3 regions of the Lactiplantibacillus kimchii genome follow, and region 2 is predicted to be linked to each of the others. Evidence: predicted binding sites of a transcription regulator. Region 2 holds the regulator's gene; each other region holds the start of a gene.
What was found. The regulator NrdR, encoded in region 2, represses ribonucleotide reductase genes. The targets are predictions, from matches to a motif close to ACACNATATATNGTGT.

Region 1 (10,818 bases), 600 kb from region 2:
GCTGCGTCACACTTAAAATATTCATTAAGTCTGCCCACACCTCGCGAATCTTTAACAGATCGGCTTTGGTTGCCGCACCTAAAATCGGATAGATTTGACTAACATTTACTTTTTTAACCGCTGGGCCATTACTATTAGTGGCCTGCTTAACCCGCTTCGGCTGACTCTGATTAGTCGTGATACCTTGGGCTTTAAGCGTCGTTAATTCGGTTTGTAACTGATCGACTTTCGTGGTCAATTGCTGAATTGTCGGATCATCTGCCCCTACGATAGCAGGTGCCGATTGGACCCCAGTCGCTGGTGTCAACTGCGCTAGCTTAACCGTTAAGACTTCTAGATAAACATCCGGATGGGTCGTAAAACGCATCTGTTGTTGAATATCATTTAACGTTTTGATCATCTGATACAAGACTTCCGCATCAATCTGCTTGGCAAAGGCTTGGAACCGATCATCATTTTCTCCCATCGCCACACTATCGACCATTTCGGGTGCTTGTTGATAGAGTAACACATCTCGTGTGTAACTAATCAAATCTTCAATGAACCGATTAGCATCTTTGCCTGCTTGCAAAATTTGCCGCATCGTTTCCAATGCCGGCTTAGTTTGTTGACTGGTTACTGCTTCAACATAATCTGCAATCAAAGTCTTGGTCACACTACCCGTAACCATCAAGGCATCATCTAAAGTGACTGTATTGTCGCCAAAAGAAATCACTTGGTCCAAAATACTCAACGCATCTCGCATTCCACCTTCGGCAGCTTGCGCAATGACTCGTAACGCCTTTTCATCATAAGTCACTTGCTTTTGGTCCAAAATATAAACCATTCGGTCATAGCTATCTTTAGCGGTAATCCGCCGAAAATCGAACCGTTGGGTCCGCGAAATAATCGTCAACGGAATCTTGTGTGGTTCCGTGGTTGCTAAAATAAAAATCACGTTAGCCGGTGGTTCTTCTAACGTCTTTAACAAGGCATTGAACGCACCAGTCGATAACATATGCACTTCATCAATGATGTAAACCTTATAATCCGCCTGCGTTGGCGCATATTTAGCCTTATCCCGAATATCTCGAATTTCTTCGACCCCATTATTAGAAGCCGCATCAATTTCAATGACATCATTCAATTGACCTTTAGTTGTTGCCACGCACGTTTCACATTGATTACAAGGCTCACCATCAACTAAATGATGACAGTTAATCGCCTTTGAAAAAATCTTAGCCGCGGACGTTTTCCCAGTGCCCCGTGGTCCGGTGAACAAATACGCATGACTCGTTTGGTGGGTCATGATCGCATTTTTTAGCGTTTGCGTAATCATCTGTTGACCGACGATTTCGTCAAACCGTTGTGGTCGCCACACCCGATATAATGCCCGATACATGCGAATCTTCCTCTCTCACTAGCCAACTGGCTCAATTCATAACAACATTAATTTAAATAAAAAGCTCTCAACCGAATGGCTAAGAGCTGTTACATTTCATAAAAACTTAAGGCACAAGATGAAGCAAACTTAGTGCTGCTTCCTTCCGGACCTGACACGATTCGTAAATCCACCCTTGCCTTAAGGCCTTGCGGCAAATACTATAATACATGATTTAAGCACAGAATGCTAGCCATCCGCTTAATTTTTTTCAGTCGCTTGCTGGCGCGCCTTTTTAGCAGCCTTTTGGCGTTTACGAATATCTCGGAAAAAGTTTTCTAATAACTCGCCCGCGGGCCGTGGCAAGATCCGTTCATGCACCGTCACTTGATGGTTCAACCGGTCATCAGCCATTAAATGATACAAACTATGGACCGCGCCGGCCTTAGGATCACGAGCACCATAATAAAGTTCTGGAATCCGTGCATTTAAAATAGCGCCACTACACATGATACAAGGTTCTAACGTGACATAAATCTGACAGTCTTCCAAGCGCCAACTGTGTAGATACTCGCAGGCTTCTTGAATCGCCATGATTTCGGCATGTAACGTAGCGTCTTGACCATGCTCACGTAAATTGTGGCCCCGACCAATAATTTCACCATCGTGCACAATCACAGCGCCAATTGGCACTTCACCAATTAAGCTAGCCAACTTGGCCTCATGTAACGCTTCTAACATCCATTTTTCTGGTTCACTAGCGATCAAGTGATCCCTCCTTTACACTTTGCAAAATGTAGTAGCCTTTGTCTTTCTTAATAATCGTACAGTTACCAAAAGTCGCCGTCATTATCTTTTTGGCTGAGGGCGCCCCTTGCTTTTTTTGTAAGACCACGGTTAAGGTTCCACCCGTAACTAAATGGGGCAACGCACCAGTCAGCATTGCTGCCACCACCGTTTTACCAGCACGCACGGGGGGATTAGTCACAATCGCCGCATAATCAGTCGTGGTCACTTGCTCATAACAATCAGAAGTGAACACATTAACATTGGTCAATTGGTTTAAAGTTGCGTTCTGACGCGCCAAGCTTAGCGCTAACTCATTCACATCAACCATATCAACGGTCCGTTGTGGCGATTGATAGGCTAAGGCCAACCCAATCGGACCGTAACCCGTTCCTAAATCCAAAATATTTCCGGTTGGCAAATCGGTTGGCTCAAAAGCTGACAGTAATGTTCGGGACCCATAATCCACGGTCCGCTTGGAAAAAACACCATTGTCAGTCGTAAATTTAAACTGATGATCAAAGATTTCAAAATTCCATTGTTTTTCAGCATGCACAATATCTGGATTGTGTGTATAATAATAGTTGGTCATAATTTTTTCCTCTAATTTTTAGGCTACATCTATGATACCTGATTCCACGAAATAACGACAATTATTTTAAATAAATTTAAACGACGGTTAAAAGCCGGTCCTAACACAACATCTTGTGGTTTGAAACTTTTTCATCCACGAGATGTTGTGTTTTTTGATTGTATTTTCCCTAGCTTGTTGTATACTAAATTTATCGATTAAACGAATTAAGGGTGATTTGAAATGAAAAAAGTAACAGTATTCACGAAAAATAATTGTATGCAATGCAAGATGACTAAGAAATTTTTGACCGCACACAATATTGCATTTGAAGAGAAAAATATTAACGTCAATCCTGAGTATGTTGACTATTTAAAAGACCAAGGCTTCCAAGCCGTACCTGTTGTTGAAATCAATGGCGAAAGTAGCATTGCTGGCTTCCGTCCTGACGAATTGAAACAATTAGCTGTCTAACACCGTTTATTTTTGTATCTTTAAACCGAATGAACATCATTTTTTAAAACCGACCCACAATCACTAGTTTCCTATTGATTGTGGGTCGTCCATTTTAGCCAATAGTTAATTATTTTGAAAGAAAGAGGAATCCCTATGAGCCTGAAAGACTTAAAAGATGTTACCTATTATGATTTAAATAACGAAATCAACATTCCAATCAACAATCAGATTCCTTTGAACAAAGATCAAGATGCCCTAGCAGCCTTTCTGGTACAGAATGTCCAACCTAATACCAAGCAATTTCCTAGTCTCAAAGCGCGTTTTGATTATTTATTAGACCATGACTACTTGGAAACGGGTTTCATCGAAAAATACGAATTTAGTTTTATTGAAAAATTATACGCCTATTTGAAAACGCAAGATTTTAAATTCAAGACGTTTATGGCCGCTTATAAATTCTACGCACAATACGCCTTAAAGACTGATGATGGTGACTATTACTTAGAAAACTTTATCGACCGGGTTGCTATGAATGCCTTGTACTTTGCTGATGGCGACGAACAATTGGCATTAAACTTAGCCGACGAAATTATCCATCAACGTTACCAACCCGCAACCCCAAGCTTTTTAAATGCCGGACGTGCACGACGTGGTGAACTAATCTCTTGTTTCTTAATCCAATCAACCGATGACATGAATGCCATTGGTCGGACAATTAACTCAGCTCTCCAATTATCCCGAATTGGTGGCGGGGTCGGAATTAACTTAAGTAATTTACGTGGCGCTGGCGACCCGATCAAACACATTGATGGTGCTGCTAGTGGGGTCGTTCCTGTGATGAAGTTATTGGAGGACAGCTTTTCTTATTCCAACCAACTTGGTCAACGCCAAGGTGCCGGCGTGGTTTATCTCAGTGTCTTCCACCCAGATATTATCGCCTTCTTGTCGGCTAAGAAAGAAAATGCTGACGAAAAGATTCGCTTAAAGACCCTCTCCCTTGGTGTAACAGTACCTGATAAGTTTTACGAACTCCTTAAAACTGATGCTGATATGTATCTATTCAGCCCTTACGGTGTCGAACGCGAATATGGCGTGCCATTCTCCTATGTTGATATCACTAAAGAATACGACAACATGGTCAAGAATCCTAACATCAAAAAGACCAAGCTCAAGGCCCGTGATCTTGAAAATGAAATCAGTAAATTACAACAAGAATCTGGCTATCCATACGTCGTTAATATTGATACCGCTAACCGGGCTAACCCAATTGATGGCAAAATCGTTATGAGCAACCTTTGTTCTGAAGTCATGCAGGTTCAAACACCTTCACTCATTAATGATCAACAAGAATACGAAAAGATGGGAACTGATATTAGTTGTAACTTAGGCTCAACTAATATTGTTAACTTAATGCAATCACCTGACTTTGGTCATTCGGTCGCCGCAATGGTCCGCGCACTAACTTTTGTTACCGACAATTCCAACGTGGACGTTGTGCCTTCTATTCAAAAAGGAAATCATCAAGCACATACGATTGGTTTGGGCGCCATGGGCTTACATGCCTTCTTCGCCAAGAACCAGATGGAATATGGGAGCAAAGAAGCCGTTGACTTCACAAATATCTACTTCTTATTGCTAAACTACTGGACGTTAAAGGCATCTAACACGATTGCTCGCGAACGCCACACGACTTTTGTGAATTTCGAAAAATCAAAATATGCGGACGGCACTTATTTCGATAAGTATTTAGACCAAGCTTGGCAACCAAAATTTGCTAAGACTGCCGCTTTATTTGACGGTATCTTCATTCCAACTAAAGCTGACTGGGCGGCCTTAAAAACCGATGTCATGCGCGATGGTTTATACCATCAAAACCGGATGGCCGTTGCACCAAATGGCTCAATTTCCTACATTAATGACACGACTGCTAGCTTGCACCCCATCATCAACCGGGTCGAAGAACGGCAAGAAAAGAAAATTGGTAAGATCTATTATCCCGCTCCTTACCTATCTAATGATACAATTGATTATTATAAGTCTGCTTATGATACTGACATGCGTAAAGTCATTGATGTTTACGCCGCTGCTCAGCAACACGTTGATCAAGGCATGAGTTTAACACTCTTCATGCGGTCAACCATTCCAGCCGGCTTATATGAATGGAAAGACGGCCGGACTGACAAAATGACGACTCGTGACTTAAATATCCTCCGGAATTATGCTTACCGGAAAGGGATTAAGTCAATCTACTATATCCGGACCTTTACGGATGACGATGGTGAAGTTGGCGTCAATGAATGTGAAAGCTGCGTCATTTAGCACACTAAATCTCTAGGAGGACACTCGCTATGGCAACAGACTTGGCATATTACCAAAAATTACTCAGCAATGGCAATTACAAAGCGATTAACTGGGATCAAGTTTCAGATGCAATTGATAAAAGTACGTGGGAAAAATTAACCGAACAATTTTGGTTAGATACCCGAATTCCAGTTTCCAATGATATTGCGGACTGGCGCGATTTAGATGACGATCATCGTTGGGTCGTCGGTCACGTTTTTGGTGGCTTAACTTTACTGGACACCTTACAATCACAAGATGGCCTACAATCACTGCGGCGACACATTGTGACGCCCCATGAAACAGCGGTTTTAAACAATATTCAATTCATGGAATCAGTCCATGCTAAAAGTTATTCAACGATTTTTGAAACGTTAAATACGCCTGATGAAATCAACGAAATCTTTGACTGGAGTGACAGTGAAGAATATCTCCAAAACAAAGCCAAATGGATTTATAAATTATATGATAACTTCGATGAAGATCCATTAAAGCAGAAAGTCGCGAACGTTTTCTTGGAAACCTTCTTATTCTACTCTGGCTTTTACACGCCACTTTACTATTTGGGGCATAATCAATTACCAAACGTTGCTGAAATTATTAAATTAATTTTACGGGACGAAAGTGTCCATGGCACTTATATTGGTTATAAATTCCAATTAGGCTTCAAGAATCGTTCTGAAAAGGCCCAGGCTGAATTTAAAGACTGGATGTTCGACTTCTTATACAAGCTTTATGAAAATGAAGAAAATTATGTTCATTTGGTTTACGATCAAATCGGCTGGTCAGATGAAGTTTTGACCTTTAGTCGCTACAATGCCAATAAGGCGTTGATGAACTTAGGTCAAGATGCCCTCTTCCCAGATACGGCTGAAGATGTTAACCCAGTCGTTATGAACGGTATTTCAACGGGGACATCAAACCATGACTTCTTCTCACAAGTTGGGAATGGCTATCGTTTGGGCCAAGTTGAAGCAATGCAAGACACTGATTACGATATTGGTGAACCAGGCGATTCGCTTTAATTAAACGCATTAAAGTTCAGTAAAGTAGCGGCTTCGGGACTTGGTCTCGTCGCCGCTACTTTTTAATTTTTTACGATGGAGGATGAATAACCCATGTCAATTCATAATATTTGTGTCTTTTGCGGCTCTAATTCTGGCTTAGACCCCGACTTTACCACCAAAACAATTGCCTTAGGTCAGTACTTAGCTGATCATGATTATCAGCTAATTTATGGTGGCGGTAACCATGGTCTGATGGGTAAAGTAGCCACGGCCACCCTCGATGCTGGCGGCCGTGTTATTGGTATTATTCCCCGCTTTCTAGTTGAACGCGAATTAGCTTTAAAAAACGTGACGACTTTCATTGAAACTAGTACGATGACTGAACGTAAGGAAAAAATGCTACACTTAGCAGATGCCTTTATCGTACTGCCTGGTGGCTTCGGCACTTTTGAAGAATTTTTGCAAATGCTCTCTTGGAGTCAAATCGATATTCACCAAAAACCGATTGCACTTTATAATATTAACGGTTTTTACGATAACTTGGTACAGATGCTAGCCACTAGCACCAAGATGGGCTTTGCGCCGGTTGAAAATCTGAACCTCTTCATCAATGGTCATAATTTGAGCGAAATTTTTACCGGTTTAGAAAACTATCATCATGTCCTCCCACCCAAATATACTAATTAAGCTTGCTGACAAAGAAGCACTTCAAGAATTTTATCAGTTCTTGAAGTGCTTCTTTTTGGCTATTAACGATGATGATTCAAATTTTGAAACCATTTTGGTCCAAGTAACAAATGGCGTTCGGCACGTTTCTTTTGACGTGTGTTAACCACTTGCAATAATTGTAAAATCGTAAAAATCAATGAATTCCGTTTCCGGTAAGCGATATATTTAGGCGCCCATGCCGTAACGTATTTTTCTTTATACGACCGCAACCCTTGAAAACCGTACAATTGATAGCCATATTCATAAATCAGATGTGCAATTTTTTCCTGAATGAAGCTGTACCGTGAAACGCCGACCCCAGCCAGCGGCGCCATCCCCATGTTGAAGTAAGCAAACCCTTGGGCTCGTGCTTGTTCAAAGAGATGTACAAAAACCGTATCCATAATTCCCGATGGTGCGGCCGCACTTGATCGCATCAAATCAATCGACGCGATTTTGTCATTCCCCTGTGGCATCAAATTAGCAAAGGCTACCAGTTGATGCTCAGGGTTATAAACCACCGCAATCGGGGCCTGATTCAAGTATGTCTCATCAAAGAACCCTAACGAAAATCCTTTTTCAGCCTCGCCATTAAGCCAACTATCTGAAACGGCTTTTAATGCCGCCATCGTCGCCGCTGAAAATGGTGGCTGCAAGATTTCAAACTGATAGTCATCCCGTGTGAACTTATTCATCAAAGCCCGTTCACCACGGAGCCGTTTACCGGCCAAGCTAAAGTCAGCCAGTTTGACATGGCCTTCCTCGCCAGTCTTAATAAAATCAAAACCCATTTCATGTAATCGCATCGTCAAAGTTTCATTAATTTCATAGAAGACTAATGAATACCCATCGCTGTCAGCATCATCCATGAGCTGTTCTAAGGCCGGCTGAAGATAGGCTTGGTTTCCGAATGGCTCGCCCATCAGAATCAGCTTGTCAGCCTTCTGTTGGTATAGAAAGATAAGCTGGTCTTCACCTGCGGCCTGATAGTAATAAACCAATTTATCATTCAAAAAAGCTAAGTGGGAGATCTCATTGCCACCAGCTGTTGCAATCACGTGCTTAACGCGTTCAAGATCCAACTTCAAGCCCAGCCGCGCGTTATGACCATTCGCAAAATAACGATTCATGGCGACTAAAATCAAAGCCGCAATGACTAAACCAATGACGCCGAATAACCATAGTTTTTGCGAGGGGAAAAACAAGGCTTCCGGCACCGCATGGCGATGATGAATCTGGGGGGCATTATAAACGCCCACAATCGTATACAACACAAACGTAATCACGTAAACACAACCTACCCACAGCAGTTGCCCCCACGAGAGTGCCAGCCGGCGGCGATAGTAGGCCTGCTTCGATAATGCAACTAGGGCTAAAATAATCACTAAAAAGATAATAAACTTCATGGAAATAGCGTCATACACCACTAGCCAACGAATCGTGTTTAAAATTGCAATCAGTAAAACAATCACCGTTGGCCAAAAAGCTTTTTTGACACGACCGGCTGTCCCTAGCGCAACCCCAATCAATAAAAAGGCCATCACAATACTACTAGCCTGATTAATAAAGAAAAAGGTAAACGGATAAACCTGCAAGAAAATTTTATTATTATAGGCAAAATTAGGAACCGTCGACATTAACAACATCAAAAAACCGGAAACATAAAGAAAAACAGTTAACGCCATTTGAGCAAAACGTTGTAATGCTGCCTTTGGAATACCTTCTAAATGTTGATTCAAGCGTCGACCGGTATCATGTGTGAATAACCCTAACCCAATCGCAAATGGGATAATGTAATAGAATAGCCGATAAAACAATAACCAAGCGACCGCATCTGGCCGTGAGACCCCAACGGCTCCCAGTCCAAAAATCATAAATACATCAAATGAACCGATCCCACCAGGAACCATCGATACTTCCCCAACGACTGAGGCAATCACAAACAAAGGCACAACCGCCGCAAAATCAATTGGTAATTGCATAAAATTACCAATTAGTAAAAAGAATAGGACACAGCCCGTCCATTCTCCAAATGAACCGCTTAATAAGCGGACAACATTACCTAGCGTTAGTCCTTCAAAGAAAGCTGAATCATTGACCCGGGTAAAGATAAAGACCGCTGGAAAATACAAAGAACCACCAACCAACCAAATCCAATAACTACGGTAAACTTGGCCGATGCCAAAACCATAGACCAAAATCAATGAAATCATACAATAAAGCGATAATCCCGACACTAAGAATAAGGCAATTTTAGAGATGGCGAAGACAATCTGTTTTTTGCTGGCACCTTTGTTATAGAAATTGGCCCGCAATGAGGCCCCGAGTACACCGCCGAAGCCCCCAATATTCGTAAAAGTATTCGTAATCCATCCGGCTTTAAAAATATATCCCAGCGAATAGTGGTTCGGCAGAAATTTCGTAATCATGACGTCATAGGTCAGCATGGGCGTTACCGCCACCATCCCAATCACAACCATACTTAATAAATGCCACCAACTTTGTGAAGCTAGTGCCGTTCCTAATTGAGCCCCACTTACTTCTTTAGCAATCTTACCCACTTCAGTAATAACAAATAGTAAAACTGAAAAGACAAATAAGGCCTTAATTAAGCCCAGCCGTTTATTTAAGCTGGCCCCCACTTTTTGTATCATCGCCTTCAAAAAAATTCCCCCAATACCGTTATTGCTCTTATTATCGCAATCTTATTTCATTTATACAACCTTCCACCCAAGTTTTAAAACTAGTTTACAGTCTCATCATCATGGCTTTGATTAACTCACATAATTAAGTTCCGTAAACCAATCGCCTGTCAGTTATTAATCATAATTTCTAAAATTAAGGAAAAATGCCTATTTTTGCGTATTTAAGCATTTTTATTAAATTACCACTTTACCCAACGTAATCCGTTCTTGTATAATATGATTATCATACTTTGGAGGGGTACTTTATGCATTTTGGAAAACCTGTTTTAATTGCACTTTTAAGTCTGACGATTCTAAGTGGTTGCGCGCAGTCAACGGCCACTACCACACCTAAGATTGTCACCCGGACTAAAACAAGCTATGTCAGCAAACGGACTGCCGCAGATACTGCAGCTTGGTCATCAGCTAAAGCTGTCAGTCGAGCTAATGCCGCTTCGGCCAAACAACTCAGTCAACAGTCTTCGACTTTAACCCAAGCCAGCTCACAATCGAGTGCGCTAACTGCCAGTCAATCATCGGCACACTCAGCATCAGTCGCTGCGTCATCTTCGCTGGCTACTAGTACGAGTTCCGTACTGGCAGCCAGCGTTAGTAGCAGTCATGAGGCTTCAAAAGCTGCCTCACAGCAAGCAGCCACCGCCACATCAACCCAAACCACTAAAGCGACCAGTACCAATCGCTTTAGTGGCGACACCGATACTGCCCAACCTGGCCGGATTGTTGGTAATACGCATTCTAAAATCTATCATGTTGAGACGGACCATAACTACCGTATGGCAGAGAAAAATGTTAGTTACTTTTCTACTGAGGAAGCTGCTCAAGCAGCCGGCTATCGCAAATCATTACGCTAATAAAGGAGTCTAACTAACTATGGGATATTTATTA
Region 2 (10,818 bases):
CAGTATGGCAGACCATTTCCGACCTTCGGATCGACGAAGAATAAATCTAAATCGTTCCCAATAACCCGGTGATCACGTTCACGTGCTTCTTGCCGCCGTTTAAGATCTTCATCTAACGCTTTTTGCTTTAAGAAAGCCGTCCCGTAAATCCGTTGTAACATTGGATTGCTGGACTTGCCTTGCCAATAAGCCCCAGCAACGGATAATAACTTGAAAATTTTAACTTTACCCGTTGAAGCTAATTGTGCCCCGTTTGATAAATCAACAAAGTCACCTTGCTTATAGACAACGACTTGGCCGTCATTTTCAGCCGCTTGTTCATTAACTAAATCTTGTTGGTAAGGGTTATCACCAACTAAAGTTAAGGCCGCATCCTTTGAAAGAACTTCACGCACGATTGGTAAATCTTTTTTGATGATAGCTTGCATCTTAATGCTGATGGCATCAAGGTCATCTTCACTCACTTGCTTACCATCAGGATTATCAGTGTCAAAGAAGAACCCGTTCGCATTACCAGCACCACTCCCAAAATTAACTTTAGGGAATAATTGATGAACTGCATTAGCTAATACTTGCGCTGCCGTTTGACGTAAAACAGCCAACCCTTCATCGCTATCAGCGGCAATAATTTCAATGCTACCATCCGTTGTCAGGGGTTGACGATAATCAATCACTTGATCATTGAACTTCCCAGCCACTGACCGTTTAGCCAATGAGGGACTGATAGATTTTGCGATATCTTCGGTGCTAACGCCAGCATCAAATTGCTTTTCAGCGCCATCTGGAAACTTAACCTTAATACTTGCCATAAGTTGACACACTCCTTCAAAATTTACTCATTCACCAAAACACTGCGCCGGGACGACAAAAAAGTCCCTGATACCAGTATTAACTAGTATCAGGGACGTGATTGACGTGGTTCCACCCGATTTTTCAGCGACTTAAAGTCACTGACTCATTAGCGCTAATAACGGAAGCGTTCCGGCTCGTTTGAGCATATTCACAAAAGTGGTATCTCAGCCAATCCGGTCCGGAACTTCCAGCTTAGGTTCCGGTCTCTGTCACCAATGATTGGTTGAGCATGTCTTTTGCATCTGTTTTTATTAAACCACTTTTAGGTTAAAAGTCAATCCTAATTCGTTGAATCTAAGCGGCGATTTTGACCAATCATTTCGATTTCAGTAGTCAAGAACCGAATCCGTTGCATAATTCGCTGGGCTTTAATCGGTTCCTCGTCGCCTTTTTGCGAGACAGTCAAGTAACCATCTTGTAATTCTTGCATGGAAAAGTTAGAAGAAAAACACGTTGGTAACTCTTCTTGCATCCGATATTCCAGAATAACCCCCAGCACATCATCACGAATCCAAGTTGACGAGGAATCTGCGCCAATATCATCAATCATTAAGATAGGGGCCCGCTTAATCGCATCGACTTTGTCGCCCGACGTATTATTACTAATTGATCGTTTCATTTCCACTGCAAAGCTTGGAAAATGAATAAGCGTCGTTTGAAACCCACGAGTCGCTAAATTATTAGCCATTGCTCCCAATAAGAACGTCTTACCGACCCCGAAGGACCCGTACAAATACAGGCCACGATGGAAGCGTTTAGGCGCCTGCGTATATGCGTCAATAAAATCTAACGCCGCCATCAAGGCTGTTGCTCGGTCGCCATCTTGATCATAGGCCGTTAAATCAGCTGACTGAATATTTTTAGGCATACTAATCGAGCGGACCCGGTGCTTTAAGTCACGTTCCGCCTGGGCTTCTTGGAATTGCGGCGTTGGTTGATAGGCAATATCAATTAAATGATTACTCATCACTAATTCAGGTTGATAACCTGGTGCTTGCGTAGGTTCGTGCCGCGCCGCTTTTTGCTTTTCTTGACAAAACTCATAGAGCTTCGTGGCACTTCGCTCCATGGCGTCACTAGATAAGTCGTCCTGATGAGCTGCTAAAAACTGACGAACATCGGGATCCTGATAAACCGTCGTCATGAGTTCCTGGTATTGCTGATTTAGGTGGCGCTTATTCATCAAAGTTTTTAAGCCCTCAGAAATATTCTCCATGCGTTAGTCCTCCTCATCTGAATTAGGATCTAATTTTGCGACCCGTTCAGCCAATTGTTTACGTTGTGCCGTTGTTAACTGATTGCCACTGCTCGTCGCAGGTTTGGTTCCCGTTGTTTTTTGCGCCCATTTCGGCACAATTTCTTTCCGGGTCGGCCGACTATGCCGTTGATTATTCCGTCGTGTCGTTGGCTTTGGCTGTTGCCGTTGTTGCAAGTAGGCCAAGGCTGCTTCTGGGGTCATCACGTCATGTTGTTGCCAATCATTCGCAACGGTCTCTAATAAGTTCCGGTTTAAAGCCGCTAATTCACGATTTTGTAATAAGTAATAGATCACCATATTAATGACCGCATTTGGTAACACCCCTCGATTGACCAAATCATGGACCAACCGCGTTTCACCATTGGTCACAAAACCGTGCTTGGCGTTCTTCAAATCGGCTAAAAAATCATACGGTGATTGTTGTTTCGCTAATGCTACCAGTTGTTGCTCAGCTGTTGATAGCTTGGTTTTAGCAGTTGCCGGAGTCGTTGTAGCTGCCACAGCCACATGCTGTTCAGCGGGAGCGATTGGGCGTTCGTAGCGGCGGGCAATCAAGAGTTTCAACTGACTTTCATCAAAGCGGCCCGTCGTTAAACTGGCGACTTCACTAATCAACTTAGCCATCTCAACTTCACTAATTCCATAAACGCGACTTTCCGTCATAATCAATTGACGTGAACTGGCGACCTGCTTTAAATCAACATAGTTTTGTTTTAAAATCTGACCTAAAACTTGCCAATCAAACGTTTCATCAGTTAAGTCGGGCGTCACTTTTGTGGTTGCCGCCGCAGGTAACTGCTGGCGCACCGTCTTAATCTCGTTAGGCACATGTGTCACTTTTTGACTGTCAATATGAAAGACATCTAATAAATTCGCAGTGACCTCCGTGGCTTGTGTCAAATCCACCGTGGCCGGGGTAAATGCGGTCGCTAATTGTTGATACCGCAATTCACCCACGGCGTCCAAGAGTAAGACACTAAGCAGATCATCTTCAAAGAATTGCGTCACTGGCATGGGGGCCTTTAACTCATAAATATAGACCTCTCCCAGCTCATCTTTTTGATAGTAACTATGGAGTAACCCCGTAGCTTCTAACTTACGCCGTGCCGCTAAAACCGTGGGCAAATCAACGTTTAATATCCCCAACAACTCAGCGTGACTGCGGCGATTACTTAAGTCACTGGTTGGGCGCTGTAACGGTCGCAAAGCCGCATACAGGCTATAAGCCAGTGGACCAATCAAAGGTAAATAGAGCTCAGCCAAAACGGCCTGCTCCGTGGCACTTAACGCTAATGTCGGTGGGACAACTAAGCCCGCTTTCGGCGTCAAGTTTGGATCATCTTTAGGCATGTTGTTCACCAATCTTCATAACTTAATCTTTTTTAGGCTTCGGCGCAGCCCCAGTTTTAGGTGTCCGCTTAGCCAATTTTACTTTATCACGTTCCATCATATCTTGTAGTTCATTTAAGAAGACGTGCATGTCTTTGAATTGTCGATAGACGCTGGCAAAGCGAATATACGAAATTTCATCAATATCTGCCAGTTTTTCCATGACATATTCCCCAATCACTTGACTAGAAATTTCATTCTCGCCGAGTGATCGAACTTGGTTTTCAACGTCATCAACCACGCTAGTCATCGTCTCCATGCTAACGGGCCGCTTTTCAGCTGACCGAATAATACCGCGCAATACTTTTTCGCGATTGAATTCTTCCCGCGCCCCATTCTTTTTGATGACTAATAACGGGGTCGCCTCAACGCGTTCAAACGTCGTAAAACGAAACCCACAGTTTTCACATTCACGCCGTCGCCGAATCACGCGACCGTCATCAGTAGGCCGGCTATCAACTACGCGGGAGCCATTATGATGACAATGTGGACATTGCATAGACTTCTCACCTCATCTTTGCTAATCAATGTTTAAATTTCAGTTAGTTTTTATAGTTTCCAGCCATTTTAACACGCTAGTTCTTGTTTTATCAATGTTTTCCCCGTTATCAATCACAATATTTGCCCGTTTGACTTTTGTCGCCAGGGGTAATTGACTTGCCATGCGTGCTTTCGCCGCCGCCACCGTCAAGTGATTACGCGCCATTAAGCGCTGTAAGATTACTGCATCCGCCGCTGTGACGACCATCACTTGATCACATAACTGTTCCCAGCCATTTTCAAATAGTAACGGGATATCTAAAATAATGGCTGACGGCGTAGGGGTCACTTGCCCCAATGCCACAATTTTTTCTAAAATAGCATATTGAATCGGTAACTGCGTAATTGCCGTCAACGCAGCCATGGCTTGAGGATCGTTAAAGACCAGTTGGCCTAGCCAAGACCGATTGAGCTGACCATCTGGTTGTAATGCCTGAGGACCGAAATAAGCCGCAATTTTTTCGGTCGTCGGCATGCCTGGGCCTTCAACTTGCCAGGCCAACTTATCAGCATCAACAATCGGTAGGCCAGCAGTTGCAAGCATTGCTGACACCGTCGACTTACCGCTTGCAATACCACCTGTTAAACCAATTAATTGCGTCATTTCAGCCTCCTACAACCGTTGCTCATGGGGACAAAAATGGGTCCCACGTTGCGCCACTTTAATTTTTTCAATTAACGTCCCACAACGTTCACAAGGTTCCCCTTCGCGACCATACACATGTAACTGATTCTGAAACTGACCGGCTTCACCAAACGCCGTCGAAAAAGAATGCACCGTCGTGCCGTGACCCTTAATCGCCAGTGCCATTTCAGCAATAATATTTTGTCGTAATGCAGCAATCTCCGTTTCGGTCAAGCTATTCGCTGGTCGCATCGGATGGATTTTACTCAACCATAATGTTTCATCCGCATAGATATTGCCAATTCCAGCAATCTTGCTTTGATCCAACAAGAAAGGCTTAATCATTTTCTTGGATTTTGCCAAAACGGCTGTTAAATACGCCATCGTTAACGCACTGTCAATTGGCTCAGGTCCCATGGTCTTTAACCCACCGACCGTCGTTTCTTCACCCGTTGGTACTAGCGTCATCCGTCCGAACTTGCGGGTGTCGTTATACAATAAATCTCGCTGATCCGTCAGATGAAAAATAACGTGTGTATGCTTAGTCTGGCCTTCATCCTTAGGCATCACGTTATACTTACCTTCCATCCGTAAGTGTGAGACCATCGTCAAGCCATGATTAAACCGGAATAATAAGTATTTTCCCCGCCGATCAACTTTTTCAATGGTCGCATTCACTAAGCGGGCTTTAAAACGATCAACATCATTGTTGACGATTCGTGGCCAGCGGACTTCAACACTGGCAATTGTCGCCCCTTTAACAAGGCGATTCAGCCCGCGCCGAACTGTTTCAACTTCTGGTAATTCAGGCATGTCTTCACTTCCTATTTTGCATCATACCAAGTGTTGCCAAAATGACTTTCAACTTTCAATGGTACGGCTAATTCAACGGCCGAATCCATCACACTTGGCACCAACTTTTCAAGCGTTGGAATTTCAGCGGCTGGCGCTTCAAAAATCAATTCATCATGAACCTGTAACAACATCGTTGCCGCTAGCCCAGATGCTTTTAATTGGGCTTGCATATTAATCATCGCAATTTTAATAATATCGGCAGCACTACCTTGAATCGGCGTGTTCATCGCTGTTCGTTCTGCAAAAGCACGTTGATTAAAACTAGCTGAATTAATGTCTGGTAAATATCGGCGCCGATGCGCAATGGTTTCCACGTAACCTTGTTCTTTGGCCGTTTTAACAATATCCGTCATGTATTGCTTCACGCCTGGATATTCCGCAAAGTAAGCGTCAATGAAACTGCGTGCTTGCTTGCGCGTAATGCCGATATTTTGTGATAAGCCATAATCACTAATCCCGTAGACAATTCCAAAGTTAACCGCCTTAGCTTGCCGGCGGATATTAGGGGTCACGTCGGCCGGTGACTTCAAATTAAAGATCCGCATCGCAGTTGCCGCATGAATATCATCACCGGCTTTAAAGGCTGCCTGCATATTTTCATCATGCGTGATGTGTGCTAAGACCCGCAATTCAATTTGGGAATAATCAGATGAAAAAATCTGCCAACCAGCATGACTTGGCACAAAGGCTTGGCGAATCCGCCGCCCCTCTTCTACTCGAACCGGAATGTTCTGGAGATTAGGATCAACGGAAGATAAGCGACCTGTTTGTGTCAACGTTTGTAAGTAACGAGTGTGCACTTTTTGGTCAGTTGAGTGAATAGCATCCAATAACCCTTCAACATAGGTCGACTGAATCTTCGAAATTTGTCGATATTGTAAAATGTTCGCAACAATTGGGGCCTCAGGGGCCAACTTTTCTAATACATCGACCGCCGTTGAATAGCCCGTCTTGGTCTTTTTAAGCACCGGTAAATGCATTTCTTCAAATAAAATTTTGCCTAATTGTTTGGGTGACTTAATATTGAATTCTTGACCAGCTTCTTGGTAAATCACTTGTTCAATTTCACTGAGCCGCTCTTTGAACTGACTCCCCATGGCCTGCAATCGACTACTATCCACCGTAATCCCAGCAATTTCCATTTGTGCTAAGACCAAGGCCATTGGTTTTTCAATATCGTGGTATAACGGGGTTTGTTCATTTTCATCCAGCTTCTTTAAAAGGTCTGGTTTTAATGCCGCAATCGCCGCTAACTTCCGGGCTAAATGGCTAAAGAAAATATGATCATCTTCTGGAATCGCCCGTTTAACCCCTTTACCATAGACCGCTTCATCCGTTGGTAAATCAAGGTACCCGTGTTGTTCCGCCAAGTTGCCCAAGTCATTACTATTATCATTCGTATCAAGCAAGTATGAGACGAGTAATAAATCAAAGTCAACCGCCTTTAAGCTGAGTCCTAAGCGGTTCAATCCAACTATGGTCCGTTTCATATCAAAAACGTTCTTCTGAATCGTCGTGCTAGCCAATAGCTCAGCCAATTCCGGCTTGAGTAATAGCTCAACATCACGACTGATATACCACTGGTTGGCATGACCAATCGCAAAACCCGCAATCGCTGAGGTATGGTAATTGGCGGCAGGCAACTCTAAATAGAATTCCACATGGGTCTTAAATTGTGCTAATTCATTTAAATTAGCCGTTGTTAGTTCGGTGTACGCAATCGGCTTAGCCGGTTCATTGGTCGCAATTTTTAATTTTTTTAAGAAAGATTGAAAGTCCATCGCTTGATAGAACTCAGCCAATTGGTCAATATCTGGACCTGTATACGCTAAGTCAGCCAAGCCAACAGTAATCGGGGCATCTCGCTTGATAGTCGCTAAGACCTTGGCCCGTTCAGCTAACGCCTGGTCCTCAATCAGATGTTCTTTCATCTTGCTAGGCTTCATCGCAGCAACATTTTCGAAGACCCCTTCAAGGGACTCATATTGTTTCAATAATTTCAGGGCAGTTTTTTCACCGACTTTAGTGACACCCGGATAATTATCAGAAGTATCGCCGGTTAGCCCCTTCATATCAATGATTTGTGTCGGCGTAATGCCTAACTTTTCTTGCACATGTGCTGGCGTATAGCGTTCCACTTCAGAAACGCCTTTAACAGTGACCGCAACCGTGGTCTGATCCGTTGTTAATTGGGTCAAATCCCGATCACCAGTCACGATAGTGGTCGTATACCCCGCCTCGTCGGCAGCTTTCGACAACGTACCGATAATATCGTCGGCTTCAAAGTCTTTTAATTCATAATGTTGAATCCCATACGCATCCAACAATTTTTTAATGTATGGCATTTGTTCAGAAAATTCACTCGGCGTTTTCGCCCGGCCACTCTTGTAACCATCAAACATGCTCGTCCGAAATGTCGTTTTACCCGCATCAAAAGCAACCAACATATCCGTTGGTTCGACCGCTTTAATCATATGATCAAGCATCGTATTAAAGCCATAGATGGCCGTCGTGTGTAACCCATCGGCGTTTACAAACCGCTCAAGTTGATTGTGTAATGCGAAAAACGCTCGAAACGCCACGCTATTCCCATCAATCAATAATAATTTTTTTGCCATTACCGAATGCTCCTTTAAGTCGAACGATTTCTTTAATTGTACCAAATTATCGTGTCTAACGGGACTTTCACGATTAAAAAACGAGCGCCGAACAATTAAGTCAGCACTCGTTTACTAATAGACATTTAATAACGATTTAATCCCGGCTAGAGCCAGCAAAGATTTGAACGAAGTATAAGAACAAGTTAACAAAGTCCAAATAGAGTTGTAGCGCCCCGGTGACCGCTAATCCAGTTGAAGAAACTTGGTCGCCATATTTAAGGTACATATCACGCATCCGATTGGCATCCCACATGGATAGGCCGGCAAAGATTAAGACCCCAATGTAAGAAAAGACGTAACTAATCATGGCGCTTTGTAAGAACATGTTAACGACTGAAGCAACTAACAACCCAATCAAGGCCGCTATCAAGTGGGTCCCTAACTTAGACATGTCGCGCTTGCTAGTGGTCCCAATCACAGCCATGGTTGCAAAGACCGCCCCCGCAGCTACGAAAGCCCCAAAAATAGTGGCTTTGGTATAAAGTGCCAACGTAACGGACATTTCAACCCCAAAAACAACGGCAAATAGCATTAATAATGAAAAACTAATTGCCGGATTGCGGGTTGCATTGACTTGAATCCCACCAATCATTGCAAACATGCTGACCATGAAAATAATCAAGAAAATTAACGGATGTTGCCCAAAAGCAGCGTTAATTTGTGTCATGAAGACATTCATTGCCAAGTACACCGTCACTGCTGAAACTAAAACAGCTAACGTCATGTAACCATACATTTTAGTTAAAAAGCTCCGTAACCCGACTTGCGTGTTAATGGTGCTTGGTTGCTGATTATTTTGAAAATTATTCATAGAAATCCCTCTTTCGCCTAAAAATTTAACTGTTGATTCTTCAAAAGCCTAAGTTGAAGGTACTAATTGCCGTCGTCATCACGGGTCGTCACTCACTAATATCAGTCAGTGACCGACCTGACACTAGTTTTTCAATCTCATGACTGCGTCTTAATCTTTCAGACATTGCCAATCAGTCACCTCAACTTTCTTGACATCTAGTTTATCAGATTAGTCAAAGAAGGTAAAACAGTTAGGTCGGTGAAACGCTAAAAATTTTGTAAAGGTCAGTGCAATAATTAAGCGGCGTTTAGGTTTTAGCCCCAAACGCCGCTTTCTCACCGATTGAGATGGCGTCACCATCTCAGCAGCTTTGCTTATTAGCCAATCAATGCTTCATAAGCTTTTTCATATTTTTGAATATCGCCGGCGCCCATGAAGACCACGACGGCATCATGATACTGGGTTAAAGCAGTCATATCATCGACGGTCACAATTTCGCCACCATTAGGTAACTTAGCCGCCAAATCTTTGGATGACACATCCCCGCTCTTTTCACGCGCTGAACTAAAGATGTTCGTCAAAAAGACATGGTCTGCTTGGCTTAAACTCGTGGCAAATCCAGCCATGAGGGCCTTAGTCCGAGAGTAAGTATGTGGCTGAAAGACCGCTAAGATTTGCTTATCAGGATATTTTTGCCGGGCAGCGTCTAAAGTGGCTTTAATTTCTGATGGATGATGTGCATAATCATCAATCATCATCATATCGCCCACTTTTTTCTCGGAGAACCGACGCTTAACACCGCTAAAACTTAATAGTTCACGGCGAATTTCATCTAAATCAACTTTTTCAAAGTAAGCCACCGCGATCACGGCCGTGCTGTTCAAGACATTATGTTCCCCGAACAACGGAATCTCGAATTCACCTAGTGATTCACCATGATAGTTCACTTCAAAAGAGGACCCCTTCGTCGTCCGATTGATATTGACGGCTTGAAAATCATCACGATCCTTGGTGCCATAATAATAAATAGGGGTGTCCACGTCTAATTGCCGTAAGCTTTCATCGTCACCCCAGGCAAAGATACCTTTTTTAACTTGACTACCGAACTGTTTAAAGGCTGACTGAACATCCGCCAAATCATGATAATAATCCGGATGGTCAAAATCAACGTTGGTCATAATCGCGTAATCAGGTTGGTAAGCGACAAAGTGCCGCCGATATTCATCCGCTTCGAATACAAAGAAACGGGCATCAGGGGTCCCTTTTCCAGTCCCATCGCCAATCAAGTAACTGGTTGGCGCAATATTACTCAACACATGGGCTAATAACCCCGTGGTTGAGGTCTTACCATGTGTCCCGGCAACGCCAATACTCGTGTAACCAGCCATTAGTTTGCCTAAAAACTCATGATAGCGATAGACGGGCAACCCCATTGCCCGGGCTTTTTTAATTTCAGGATGGTCATCAGTGAAGGAATTCCCAGCAATAACTGTTAATCCCGCATGAATATTAGCCGCTGAAAATGGCAACATCTTAATTCCAGCCGCCGCTAATCCCTTTTGCGTAAACGTATATTGTTCAATATCAGAACCTTCAACTTGGAATCCCTTATCGTGCAAAATCAAAGCTAATGAACTCATACCGGAGCCCTTAATGCCTACAAAATAATAAACCGTTGCTTTATCCATTGTTATTAATCTCCCATATTTGTTATTCATTAATTAAACCATGAATTGTTAATTTTTAATTATGAGTTAGCTTGTAAGTTAGTTAAATCATCCGCCGTAAAATAAACATCTCGCGGTTTCGATCCTTTAGCCGCTGAAACATAATCGCGTTGCTCTAA
Region 3 (10,818 bases), 300 kb from region 2:
GTTGATAGTCGACAAATTCAAGTGAAAGTTTTCCTGCAAAATCGTCGATTGGCAAAATATCTTCAAACATTTCCCGGAGACCTTCATCCAAGAACCACTGATATGAATCAGATTGGATTTCGATCAAGTTAGGCAAATCAAGAACTTCCTTGATACGTGCATAACTTCTACGGGTACGGTGTTTACCGTATTTAACTAAATGTCCGGCCAAGTTGTTCACCCCTTCTTATTATTCCGTGCCTCGACCCTCATCGCTTATATTACATTTATGTTACAAATGCACTAAAAACCGAATTTTGGGCATAAAAAAACCAAAAATAGTCATTTAAGTTGGACTATTTTTGGGATTATATTAACAAACCGCGCAGACAATAGATTGCGCGTTTGTTCGAGTTCACGGTTACAGACAAGTTATAATATACAACGAACGCGGTTAGTTGTCAATCTAGAACCTTCACTTATTTTGCGTCGCCACGCCAAATAAAATCATTTTCAATAACGTTTGCACTTGAGCCCGTTCATCAGCTTGGGGATCACCAATCTGATGAAACCGATTGAATAGCGGACTCAAGCTGGTCAAATAAAAATTAGCGGCCATTTGTGGTGTAACTCCGGCTTGCAACGTGACCCGTTCTTGTTCAAAAAACGTTTGGAGTGGTTGCACATAATCAGTCGCAAAGACCGTGGCTAATTGTTGAATGTGCTCCCGAGTTAGTGCTTTAAAACTCGTATGAATTAACGTAAATACATCTGCCGGATGCTTGTGAGTCAACAACAGCGATACATCCGTCAATTGTTCTAACGGTGACTGCGTTTGATCAGTTAAAATGGCGGCCAGTCCTGTTTTAATTTCAGCGCCGACCGTCGTAATGACGGCCAAGAAAATAACTTCTTTATCTTTGAAATGATGATACAAAGCCGGTTGCGTAATGCCAACCGCATTGGCAATGTCACGAGTGCTCGTTGCGGCATAGCCACCTTTCAAAAACAACTCGCGCGCAGCAGATAAAATCGCCTGATGCGTTTGTGCTAGCTGTTCGGCACGTGTTACCATTGCGACCACCTTCTTTCCATTCTTAATTCCTATTATAATCTACACCAAAACCTGGCTAGTCGCCAGTCTTGAAATACGCCGCAAATTCTAAAATAAAAAAATAAGCCTAGAACCGAAGTTCCAGACCTACCCTTTACCTTTAGATTAGCTTGAAGATACTGTCGAACGACCATCGGATTTCGGTTGAGCTTTCACATTAACCGTAATGGTCCCTTTATGGGCACCGATGGTAACCTGATCATTCACTTTAATTTCGCCAGTTAATAAGGACTCACTTAACCGGTCTTCGATTTCAGTTTGCAAGGCTCGTCGAATTGGACGTGCGCCGTATTCAGGGTCAAAGCCCGCCTTTGCAACCACATCAATGGCAGCCGCTGTAATCTTAATTTTAATGCCTTGTTGCGCAACCCGACCGACAATTTCTTGCGCCATCAACTTGACAATCGCGTGTAATTCTTCACGGTTGAGTGAGTGGAAGACAATGGTTTCATCAATTCGGTTCAAGAATTCTGGTCGGAAGGCTTTTCGAAGTTCTTCTCGAATTGTCGCCGAAACTGCTTGATAATCATTGGCCTTATCTGCCGCACCGAAACCAACTGATTTTTCATCACGTAACGTTGTCGCACCTAAGTTCGACGTCATAATCAAAATCGTATTGCGGAAATCGACTTTCCGTCCCTTCGAATCGGTTAAATAACCATCATCTAAGACTTGCAATAAAATATTAAAGACATCTGGATGAGCTTTTTCAACTTCATCAAACAATACGACTGAATAAGGCTTTTGCCGAACTTTTTCAGTTAATTGGCCACCTTCGTCATAACCGACATAACCAGGGGCCGAACCAATCAAACGGCTCGTCGAATACCGTTCCATGTATTCAGACATATCAATTCGAATCATATTATCTTCTGAACCAAACATCGCTTCAGCCAAGGCTTTAGCTAATTCGGTCTTCCCAACCCCAGTGGGGCCTAAGAACATGAAAGAACCGATGGGACGACTTGGATCTTTCAAGCCGCTCCGGGCCCGCCGAATAGCACGAGCCACTGCTGAAACCGCTTCTGGTTGTCCAACAACTCGTTGATGCAGGATTTTTTCAAGGTTAACCAACCGTTCACTTTCAGTCTTTTGTAACTGTGTCAACGGCACGCCAGTCCATTCAGCCACCACTTGGGCAATATCTTCACCCGTCACTTGTAACTGATACTTTTGAGCTGTGCCATCAGCAACCTCAGCCTGTTGATCAGCGGCTAAAGTCGCTAACCGTTGTTTTAATTTCATTTCACGTTTCCGAATATCGGCCGCTTGTTCAAAGTCTTGATCTTCAATCGCGGCTTCTTTAGCTTGTCGAAGTTGCGTCAACTTATCTTGATTTTTAGATAACTTAGTTGGTTGATCCATTTGGTCAATCCGCACTTTAGCGGCGGCTTCATCCATTAAATCAATCGCCTTATCCGGTAGGAATCGATCGCTAATGTAGCGATTCGAAAGCTTGACTGCTTGTTCTACCGCTTCATCGGTAATCATGACATGATGATGATCTTCATAGCGTGGCCGTAACCCACTTAAGATTTCAACAGCTTCAGCTGGCGTTGGTTCATTGACCATCACGGTCGCAAAACGCCGTTCTAAGGCTGCATCTGATTCAATATACTTTTGATATTCATTTAAAGTTGTGGCCCCAATGGTTTGAAGTTCACCACGAGCTAAGGCGGGTTTTAAGATGTTAGAAGCATCAATCGCCCCTTCAGCACCACCGGCCCCAATTAAGGTATGCAATTCGTCAATAAATAAAATAACATGCCCATCATTGTAAATTTCGTCGATAACTTTTTTCAAGCGATCTTCAAATTCGCCACGATATTTGGTTCCCGCTACTAATGAGCCCATATCAAGCATCATTAGGCGTTTATCGGCCATATCACTCGGCACATCACCTGCAATAATCTTTTGCGCCAGACCTTCAGCAATCGCGGTTTTACCAACCCCAGGTTCACCAATTAGCACAGGGTTGTTTTTTGTCCGTCGTGACAAGATTTGAATGACCCGTTTGACTTCTTTGGAACGGCCAACGACTGGATCCATTTCTTGTTCACTCGCTAATTGCGTTAAGTCACGCGCTAAGGAATCCAAGGTTGGCGTCCCTTCCGTGGATTTGGCGTTTCGCGTTTGCGCATTAGCTTTACGCTTACCCATGGCATCACTGACACCGAGCTTACGTAAGACCACTTTGCGGGTCTGACCTAAATCAAGATTTAAGTTCATTAAAATTCGCGAGGACAAGATACTTTCATCAGAGAGCATCGCTAATAATAGATGTTCGGTGCCAATCTTATTAGCGCCAAGCCGCTTAGCTTCGTCACCGGCAACTGATAAAATCTCTTTAGCTTTTGGTGAATAGGGTAAATAGGTGTCTTTACCAACATTGCTTAAAGTCCCATAGCCAGTAAACCGTTCGATTTCTTCACGGATATCATCCTCAGTCACGGAATATTGTTGCAAGACCTTGTTAGCAATCCCATTTTTCTCGATGGCCAACGCTAATAATAGATGTTCCGTACCAACTGCTTGATGTTTAAAATACTTAGCCTGCTCTTGCGCTAAGACTAAGACACTTTTGGCACTCGGGGTAAATAGGTTATCCATTGCGATTCCTCGCTTTCTTTAACTTTCATAACGTAGATGATTTAAAATACCAATAATAATTCGCGCCCGTAAGCTATTTTCTAAATCATGATCGTCCACCTTTAAGGTATTCCGATCAGTAGCAACTAGAATTAATTGGGCTTCGCGACGATTTAACACGTCGTCTTCATAAAGACTTTGGACGACCGCGTAGGCGTCACGTTGCGTAATGGAATCCCCAATCACTTGAATCAGGGTGTCCAAAACGTCTGCATCATCGACTAAATTAACCTTTTCAATGCGAATATACCCGCCACCGCCACGTTTACTTTCAACCAAGTAACCATTTTGAATGGTAAAACGAGTCTTAATCACATAATTAATCTGGGAGGGAACCACGTTAAACAAATCCGCAATTTCTGACCGTCGAATTTCAACATGCGCCGCGTCCGCCAAAACACTTTTTAAATATTTTTCAATGATATCGGAGATATTTTGACTTTGCATTAGCTTCACCCTTTACATTATCTTTGACTAATATTGACTTTCATTATACGAGGATAATATGAAATTGCAAAGAATTTTACCTAAAGCGCGGCCGCATCGGTTCCCTACGGTTGTTACAGCATAGCACGCCCACCAGTCGCTTTCAATTGATTCGACCGGTCAATAATACCTAGTTGACAGCACAAAAAAGGATGAGCACAAAGTCTCATCCTTTAAGGGAACGCCAGCTCACTATGATTGACGCCTAACTAACTGGTCATTTTCGGTTAAATCTGATCGGGAAAACAGGATTTGAACCTGCGACCCCTACGTCCCGAACGTAGTGCTCTACCAAGCTGAGCTACTTCCCGTTAAAAAATTTAAATAAAAAGCCCTAGTTAAATTAACTAAGACTGTTTTAATCGATCGGGAAAACAGGATTCGAACCTGCGACCCCCTGGTCCCAAACCAGGTGCTCTACCAAGCTGAGCTATTTCCCGATAACTAATGCACCCAGTAGGAGTCGAACCTACAACCTTCTGATTCGTAGTCAGACACTCTATCCAATTGCGCTATGGGTGCAAATTAAAATGCCGAGGACCGGGATCGAACCGGTACGGTTATCACTAACCGCAGGATTTTAAGTCCTGTGCGTCTGCCAATTCCGCCACCCCGGCAAATTAAAAGCGGAAGACGGGATTCGAACCCGCGACCCCCACCATGGCAAGGTGATGTTCTACCACTGAACTACTTCCGCAAAATAAGTATTAAGTTGTAAATGCCGACTAGAGGATTCGAACCTCCGACCTCCTCATTACTAGTGAGATGCTCTGCCAACTGAGCTAAGTCGGCATATGCGGGTGAAGGGACTCGAACCCCCACGTCGTAAGACACTAGAACCTAAATCTAGCGCGTCTGCCAGTTCCGCCACACCCGCATGAAATTAATCATGCCTTGTTGTCGGTACAAGCAGTGCTTACCGGTACGCCATGACAACTATTTAACTTTATCATTCGGTTGAATAATTGTCAACATATTTTTAAATTTAATGGATAAATATACTTTTTAACGCATATTTTTCCGACAAGAAATATTATAGCACTCGTGATAAATCATGGGAACCCCTAATTTTAAAAAAAGTATTTTTCATCGGATTCAGCCGCCTTAATCACTGCGTCAATCGCACTTATACCGGCATTTGATGGCAAACAAAAAGACCGCAAAAATTGCGATCTTTTCAGTAGTTTTTATCTCTAAACACCTTAATACGGTCTTAACGCAACTTAAGCTCGTGCTGTAATCTGCGTCTTACCATGCATATATGGCACTAATACATCAGGAATGGTGATTGAGCCATCCGCATTTTGATAATTTTCCATGATGGCTGCAACGGTGCGGCCAACTGCTAAGCCACTCCCATTCAACGTATGAACAAATTGAAGCTTACCCTCGTCATCACGATATTGAATGTGTGCCCGTCGTGCTTGGAAATCAGTACAATTAGAACAACTTGAAATTTCACGATACTTACTTTGTTCTGGGAACCAGACTTCCAAATCATGCGTCATGGCAGCCGTAAAGCTCATATCACCCGTTGTTAACGTAATGACATGGTAAGGCAAGCCTAGTTTCTTCAAAAGTGATTCTGCATTATTAGTTAGCTTTTCCAATTCGTCCCATGAATCTTCTGGTTTAGTGAACTTCACCATTTCAACTTTATTAAATTGATGTAGCCGAATTAACCCCTTCGTATCACGGCCAGCACTGCCGGCTTCTTCCCGGAAAGCTGGTGATAAGGCAGTGAAGTAAACTGGTAACTGTTCACTTGGAATAATTTCGTCACGATAGTAGTTCACTAATGGGACTTCGGCCGTTGGAATGAGGCTCAAATCCTGGGTCGTAATCCGAAAAGCATCATCTTTAAACTTCGGAAATTGGCCCGTGCCATACATCGATTCATCCGTCACCATATATGGCGGTAAGATTTCAGTGTAGCCTTCAGCTTCATGCTGATCCAAGAAAAAGTTATAAACGGCCCGTTCAAGTTTGGCACCATCGCCAACATAATATAAGAAGCGACTCCCGGCAACCTTGGCGCCTCGTTCAAAATCTAAAATTCCTAGCGCTTCGCCTAGTTCCCAATGAGCTTTAGGTTCAAAATCAAATTGACGTGGGGTCCCAATCCGTCGTAGTTCGACCGCATCGTCTTCATCTAAGCTAATTGGCACATCTGGATGGGGCATATTAGGTAAGTGGGCCGCTAAATCTTGTACCTTAGCCGCAGCTTGCCGCCGGTCTTCATCCAATGCCTTAATTTCAGCGCTCACTTTTTGCATTTCAGCGATTGGCGCGCTGGCATCCGCCTTTTGCCGCTTCAATTGTGAGATTTCACCGGAAACTTGATTTCGTGTGGACTTCAATTGTTCACTCTTCAAAATCAAGGCGCGCCGATCAGCATCAGCTTGAATCAAATCATCAATCTGACTAGCTGCGACCCCCCGGTGTCCAAGTTGTTCCTTAACAAAATCTGGTTGTTGCCGAATCATTTTTACATCTAACATGTTAAAATCCTCCTTAAAAATAGTCATAAAAAAACAGTCTTCGCATCCCTAAATTGGGACGAAAAGACTGTTATTCGCGGTACCACCCAAGTTCAGGATGATCCACTCATCCTGCCCTCAATCGGATAACGGCTTAGCCGTGCAGTATTACCTGCCCACTTTGTCGCGCCGGAGTTTCGACTACCGGTTCACACCAACCACCGGTTCTCTGACTGTCTACTTTAAACGCGCCGTGTTTACTATACTGCTATCACTATAAGACATTCGCCGTTAAAAGGCAACCAGCTTAGCTTAACGCCTTCACCCGGTCATCAATCATTGTCAGCACCGTCTGGCGAGCAACGGGATCCGCCACAAAATCCAATTCGTCCCCGTCAATTTGCATCTTGGGACTCCGATCATAAGCGGCATACCACTTAGCATAACGGGCATTTAGCGTTTCATAGTAGTGATATAAATCTGGATCTTGATCAATCTGTTCATAAGAGCGGCCCCGCATTTGGATTCGTTTCAACATCGTTTCAAACGAAATGTTGATGTGAATCAATAAATCAGGACTTTTTTGATGCTCAGCTTCTGGCAATTCCTGCATCATGTTATCTAATAAAGAATCGTAAATATCAACTTCCGTACTCGTCGCCCGGCCTAAGTCACCGTTTAAGTGGAATAACAACGAATCTTCAAAGATTGATCGATCTAAGACATCTAAATCGTTTGTAAAAGCCGACTTGATACTACCTAATCGTTTATTTAAAAAATAGATTTGGAGTAAAAATGCGTACTTCTTAGGATTCTTATAAAATAATGGCAAAATAGGATTGTCATCGACGGATTCGTAAAACGCAGTTGAATCAAAATGATCCGCAACTAGGTGCGTTAAACTCGTCTTCCCGGCACCAATTGTTCCTGACATTACAAGCATGGGGGTTCTCTCCTTTATTCACGTCCGTTTTTAATTAGCTTTCAAAGCAACACTACATATTGTACGCACACCCATGTCAAAATGCAATATCTAGTCAAGAATTACTTGGTCGCACTTTCACGTGCCTGCAATAATGCGACGTATTGTTCCAAGGTTAGCTGATGCTTGACCATAAAGGCGGCACTCGCTTTACCAACGTAACGGAAATGCCAAGACTCATAGTCAATTCCCGTCGACTTTTCGCCCGTCTTAGGAAAACGAAGAATCAGCCCATAATCGACCGCATGGTTAATCAACCACTTTTGTCCCGCAGCTTTATCTGAAGATGATAACAGTTGGCTACCATTGGCATTAAACCATTTGGTATTTATAATATCCGCAGCTAACCCCGTTTGATGTTCGCTTCCGCGTGGCACTGCAACGTATTCTTGGGTCAACTTCAACGCTTGCTTAGCGGTCTTACCTTGTGACTCATACGTCTTAATTGAGTCACTCCAAACCTGCTTTTGATAAGCCACTGAACGATACCCAGAAACAATCGTTGCCGGGTAACCTGCTTTTTTGGCGCCGTTTAAAAAGGCCGTCATTGGTTTTACGACCGATTTACGGACGGGGATCCCATTAATCGACCCTTTGGTAAAGGTCAACTCATCATATTTATGCCACTTATTGACCAAAAATAAGTCACTATCCGTCGACTTGACGCCCTTAGGTAATGCCTGAATCAACTTTTGCCGCTTAGTTAAGGTCTTGGTGGTACTTTGACTAGTTGCCGAATTTTTCTGTTTCGTCCCGGTAGCCGAACAACCACCTAGGATTCCCACGATGGAAACTACTGCTAAACTTTTCAAAACACTTTCTCTCAACATATTCACTCGCTGCCTTTCTAATTTAGACTAGCACACTTAACCGGGTACAATCGCACAACATGACTTTTTTGCGATAATTTTAAGCTTTTCTGGTGACCTGTGCTGGACAAAAAAGGATTGAAACCGCGGTTCCAATCCTAATTCGTTACTCATCTAAATGATGTTTTGATAAATCAACCTGATCCAAGGGCACCATCTTCGTATGGTGCCGGATCTTATAATACACAAATAACACGATAAACAACGGAATACTCATGTAAGTAATCCCGATGGCTTGCCAATCCCAAGTTGCAAAGGAATGTAAGTCTTGACCCACAATAACCACTAAACAGAGGAAAAAAGCAAATAATGGCCCAAACGGAAAGAGCTTTGCGTGATACCGCAACTCGCTCAGCTGATGGCCTTGCTTAATAAAGGCGCGACGAAACCGCAAATGTGAGATAGCAATTCCAAGCCAAGCAATGAACCCGGTTAACCCACTGGCCGAAACGAGGAAGATATAAATCCGGCCCCCCGACAAACTAGACAGGAAGGTTAAGAGTCCGACAAACGCTGTCCCGAGTAATGCCATCATCGGAATACCATGGCGATTGGTCCGCCCAAAAGTTTTGGGGCATAGCCTTGTAACGACAATGAATATAGCATTCGTGTTGAGGCATACATCCCAGAATTGGCAGCCGACAAAACCGAAGTTAAGATTACTGCATTCATCAGACTTGCAGCTGCCGCCAAGCCGGCCCGTTTAAAGACTAAGGTAAAGGGACTAATCGCAATATCACTGGCTGATGACCCCAATAAATCTTTCGACGTATATGGGATAATCGCTGCAATCACGAAAATTGCTAAAATATAAAACAGTAAGATGCGCCAGAAAACTTGTTTAATCGCCGCTGGGATACTTTTTTCGGGGGTCGCGGATTCGCCCGCGGTAATCCCGATTAATTCCGTCCCTTGGAACGAAAAACCAGCAACAACAAACACACTCAAAATCGTCGGAATTCCCCCGACAAATGGGGCCTTTTTGAAAGTAAAGTTACTCAACCCAGTTGCATGACCGCCCATAATGCCAAAGATCGTTAAGACACCAACAACCAAGAAAACCAGCACGGTAATCACTTTAATCAAAGACAACCAATACTCAGTCTCGCCAAATGAACGGACCGACAACGCATTGATGATGAAAATCAAGACTAATGCGATGAGGCTAAAAATCCAACCGGGCACGTTGGGGAGCCAGAATCGCATGACGATGGCGGCAGTACTAATATCCACTGCTAACGTGATGGCCCAATTAAACCAATAATTCCAACCCATGGCAAAGCCTAGTGCGGGATCGACAAACTTGGTTGAATATGTGGAAAATGACCCTGATACTGGCAAATAAGTCGCCATTTCGCCCAAGCTGGTCATTAGGAAGTAAACCATAATTCCAATACCAACATATGCGAGTAACGCTCCGCCCGGCCCAGCACTTGAAATTGCGGATCCGGAAGCCACAAATAACCCCGTCCCAATACTGCCTCCTAACGCAATCATTGATAAATGACGCGTCTTTAAATCACGATGGACCTCGTGATGTTGTTCTTCTGCCATGCGGCACCCTCCAAAAATCTAATTTATATCTAAAAGTGTTCACACCGATTCAGTTTTTCAAAACCAAAATAAAAAAGTCCTTTCGCAATGTGCGCAAAAAGACTTTAAATCAGATGGCCTGTTAATGCTGATTTCATCGTCGATAGCGCCCCGCAACTTAAACCTAAGTTGCGACAGTCCTTGATTTATTCAACCAAAGCCCAACAGTCCAGCCAGTAACAACCGGAACCATTTCGGCGATTGCCCCTTTCACTGATTATCCCCAGCGGTTACCCGCCTCCAATCAGTTACTCTTGTTAATCGCGTCCTCTTCTTTCGATATACTCAACCATTATACAAAACCCAATTAGGTTTGACAACTCCGTTAAGCCGTTGTAGCTTAATAAAATTGATCTGGTAACATTGTTTGTCCTAAAGCTTGATTATCGGAATAATCAATTGGAATATCCACAATGACCGGACCAGTCGTTTTAAAAGCAGCATCTAAAACTTGTTCTAACTCACTAGGTTTATTGACCCGTAACCCAGTAGCACCGAAGCTCTCAGCATATTTTACAAAATCAACCGGCCCAAAACTAACCGCTGCATCTTCACCATACTTCATTTCTTCTTGGAATTTGACCATATCATAGTTGCCATCATTCCAAATCAAATGAACGATATTCAACTTCAAGCGCACTGCCGTTTCAAGTTCTTGACCCGAAA

Region 1: C5Z26_RS10310 (redoxin NrdH) is a predicted target of NrdR. The motif match lies at 2,842-2,857, and genes of this name have one in related genera.
Region 3: C5Z26_RS11735 (deoxynucleoside kinase) is a predicted target of NrdR. The motif match lies at 7,701-7,716, and genes of this name have one in related genera.

What each region holds. Positions count from the first base shown of each region.
Region 1 is NZ_CP027194.1:2,121,320-2,132,137, reverse strand. Features, by position in the region: gene dnaX (DNA polymerase III subunit gamma/tau) at 1-1,381, opposite strand, end outside; RNA gene ffs (signal recognition particle sRNA small type) at 1,482-1,568, opposite strand; gene tadA (tRNA adenosine(34) deaminase TadA) at 1,622-2,125, opposite strand; gene C5Z26_RS10315 (class I SAM-dependent methyltransferase) at 2,118-2,738, opposite strand; gene C5Z26_RS10310 (redoxin NrdH) at 2,961-3,191, shown strand; gene nrdE (class 1b ribonucleoside-diphosphate reductase subunit alpha) at 3,327-5,492, shown strand; gene nrdF (class 1b ribonucleoside-diphosphate reductase subunit beta) at 5,522-6,538, shown strand; gene C5Z26_RS10295 (LOG family protein) at 6,632-7,207, shown strand; gene mprF (bifunctional lysylphosphatidylglycerol flippase/synthetase MprF) at 7,270-9,891, opposite strand; gene C5Z26_RS10285 (sunset domain-containing protein) at 10,179-10,784, shown strand; gene C5Z26_RS10280 (DNA/RNA non-specific endonuclease) at 10,804-10,818, shown strand, end outside.
Region 2 is NZ_CP027194.1:267,857-278,674, reverse strand. Features, by position in the region: gene thrS (threonine--tRNA ligase) at 1-809, opposite strand, end outside; gene dnaI (primosomal protein DnaI) at 1,133-2,068, opposite strand; gene C5Z26_RS01450 (replication initiation and membrane attachment family protein) at 2,072-3,460, opposite strand; gene nrdR (transcriptional regulator NrdR) at 3,483-3,998, opposite strand; gene coaE (dephospho-CoA kinase) at 4,038-4,643, opposite strand; gene mutM (DNA-formamidopyrimidine glycosylase) at 4,653-5,477, opposite strand; gene polA (DNA polymerase I) at 5,489-8,137, opposite strand; gene C5Z26_RS01425 (Bax inhibitor-1/YccA family protein) at 8,274-8,990, opposite strand; gene murC (UDP-N-acetylmuramate--L-alanine ligase) at 9,350-10,660, opposite strand; gene C5Z26_RS01415 (DNA translocase FtsK) at 10,720-10,818, opposite strand, start outside.
Region 3 is NZ_CP027194.1:2,419,176-2,429,993, reverse strand. Features, by position in the region: gene rpoB (DNA-directed RNA polymerase subunit beta) at 1-211, opposite strand, end outside; gene C5Z26_RS11790 (TetR/AcrR family transcriptional regulator) at 455-1,054, opposite strand; gene C5Z26_RS11785 (ATP-dependent Clp protease ATP-binding subunit) at 1,199-3,703, opposite strand; gene C5Z26_RS11780 (CtsR family transcriptional regulator) at 3,722-4,189, opposite strand; tRNA gene C5Z26_RS11775 (tRNA-Pro) at 4,466-4,539, opposite strand; tRNA gene C5Z26_RS11770 (tRNA-Pro) at 4,595-4,668, opposite strand; tRNA gene C5Z26_RS11765 (tRNA-Arg) at 4,677-4,750, opposite strand; tRNA gene C5Z26_RS11760 (tRNA-Leu) at 4,760-4,845, opposite strand; tRNA gene C5Z26_RS11755 (tRNA-Gly) at 4,854-4,925, opposite strand; tRNA gene C5Z26_RS11750 (tRNA-Thr) at 4,948-5,020, opposite strand; tRNA gene C5Z26_RS11745 (tRNA-Leu) at 5,024-5,105, opposite strand; gene serS (serine--tRNA ligase) at 5,452-6,729, opposite strand; gene C5Z26_RS11735 (deoxynucleoside kinase) at 7,016-7,651, opposite strand; gene C5Z26_RS11730 (M15 family metallopeptidase) at 7,753-8,502, opposite strand; partial or broken gene C5Z26_RS11725 (amino acid permease) at 8,666-10,113, opposite strand; lysine riboswitch at 10,249-10,433, opposite strand; gene alsS (acetolactate synthase AlsS) at 10,493-10,818, opposite strand, start outside.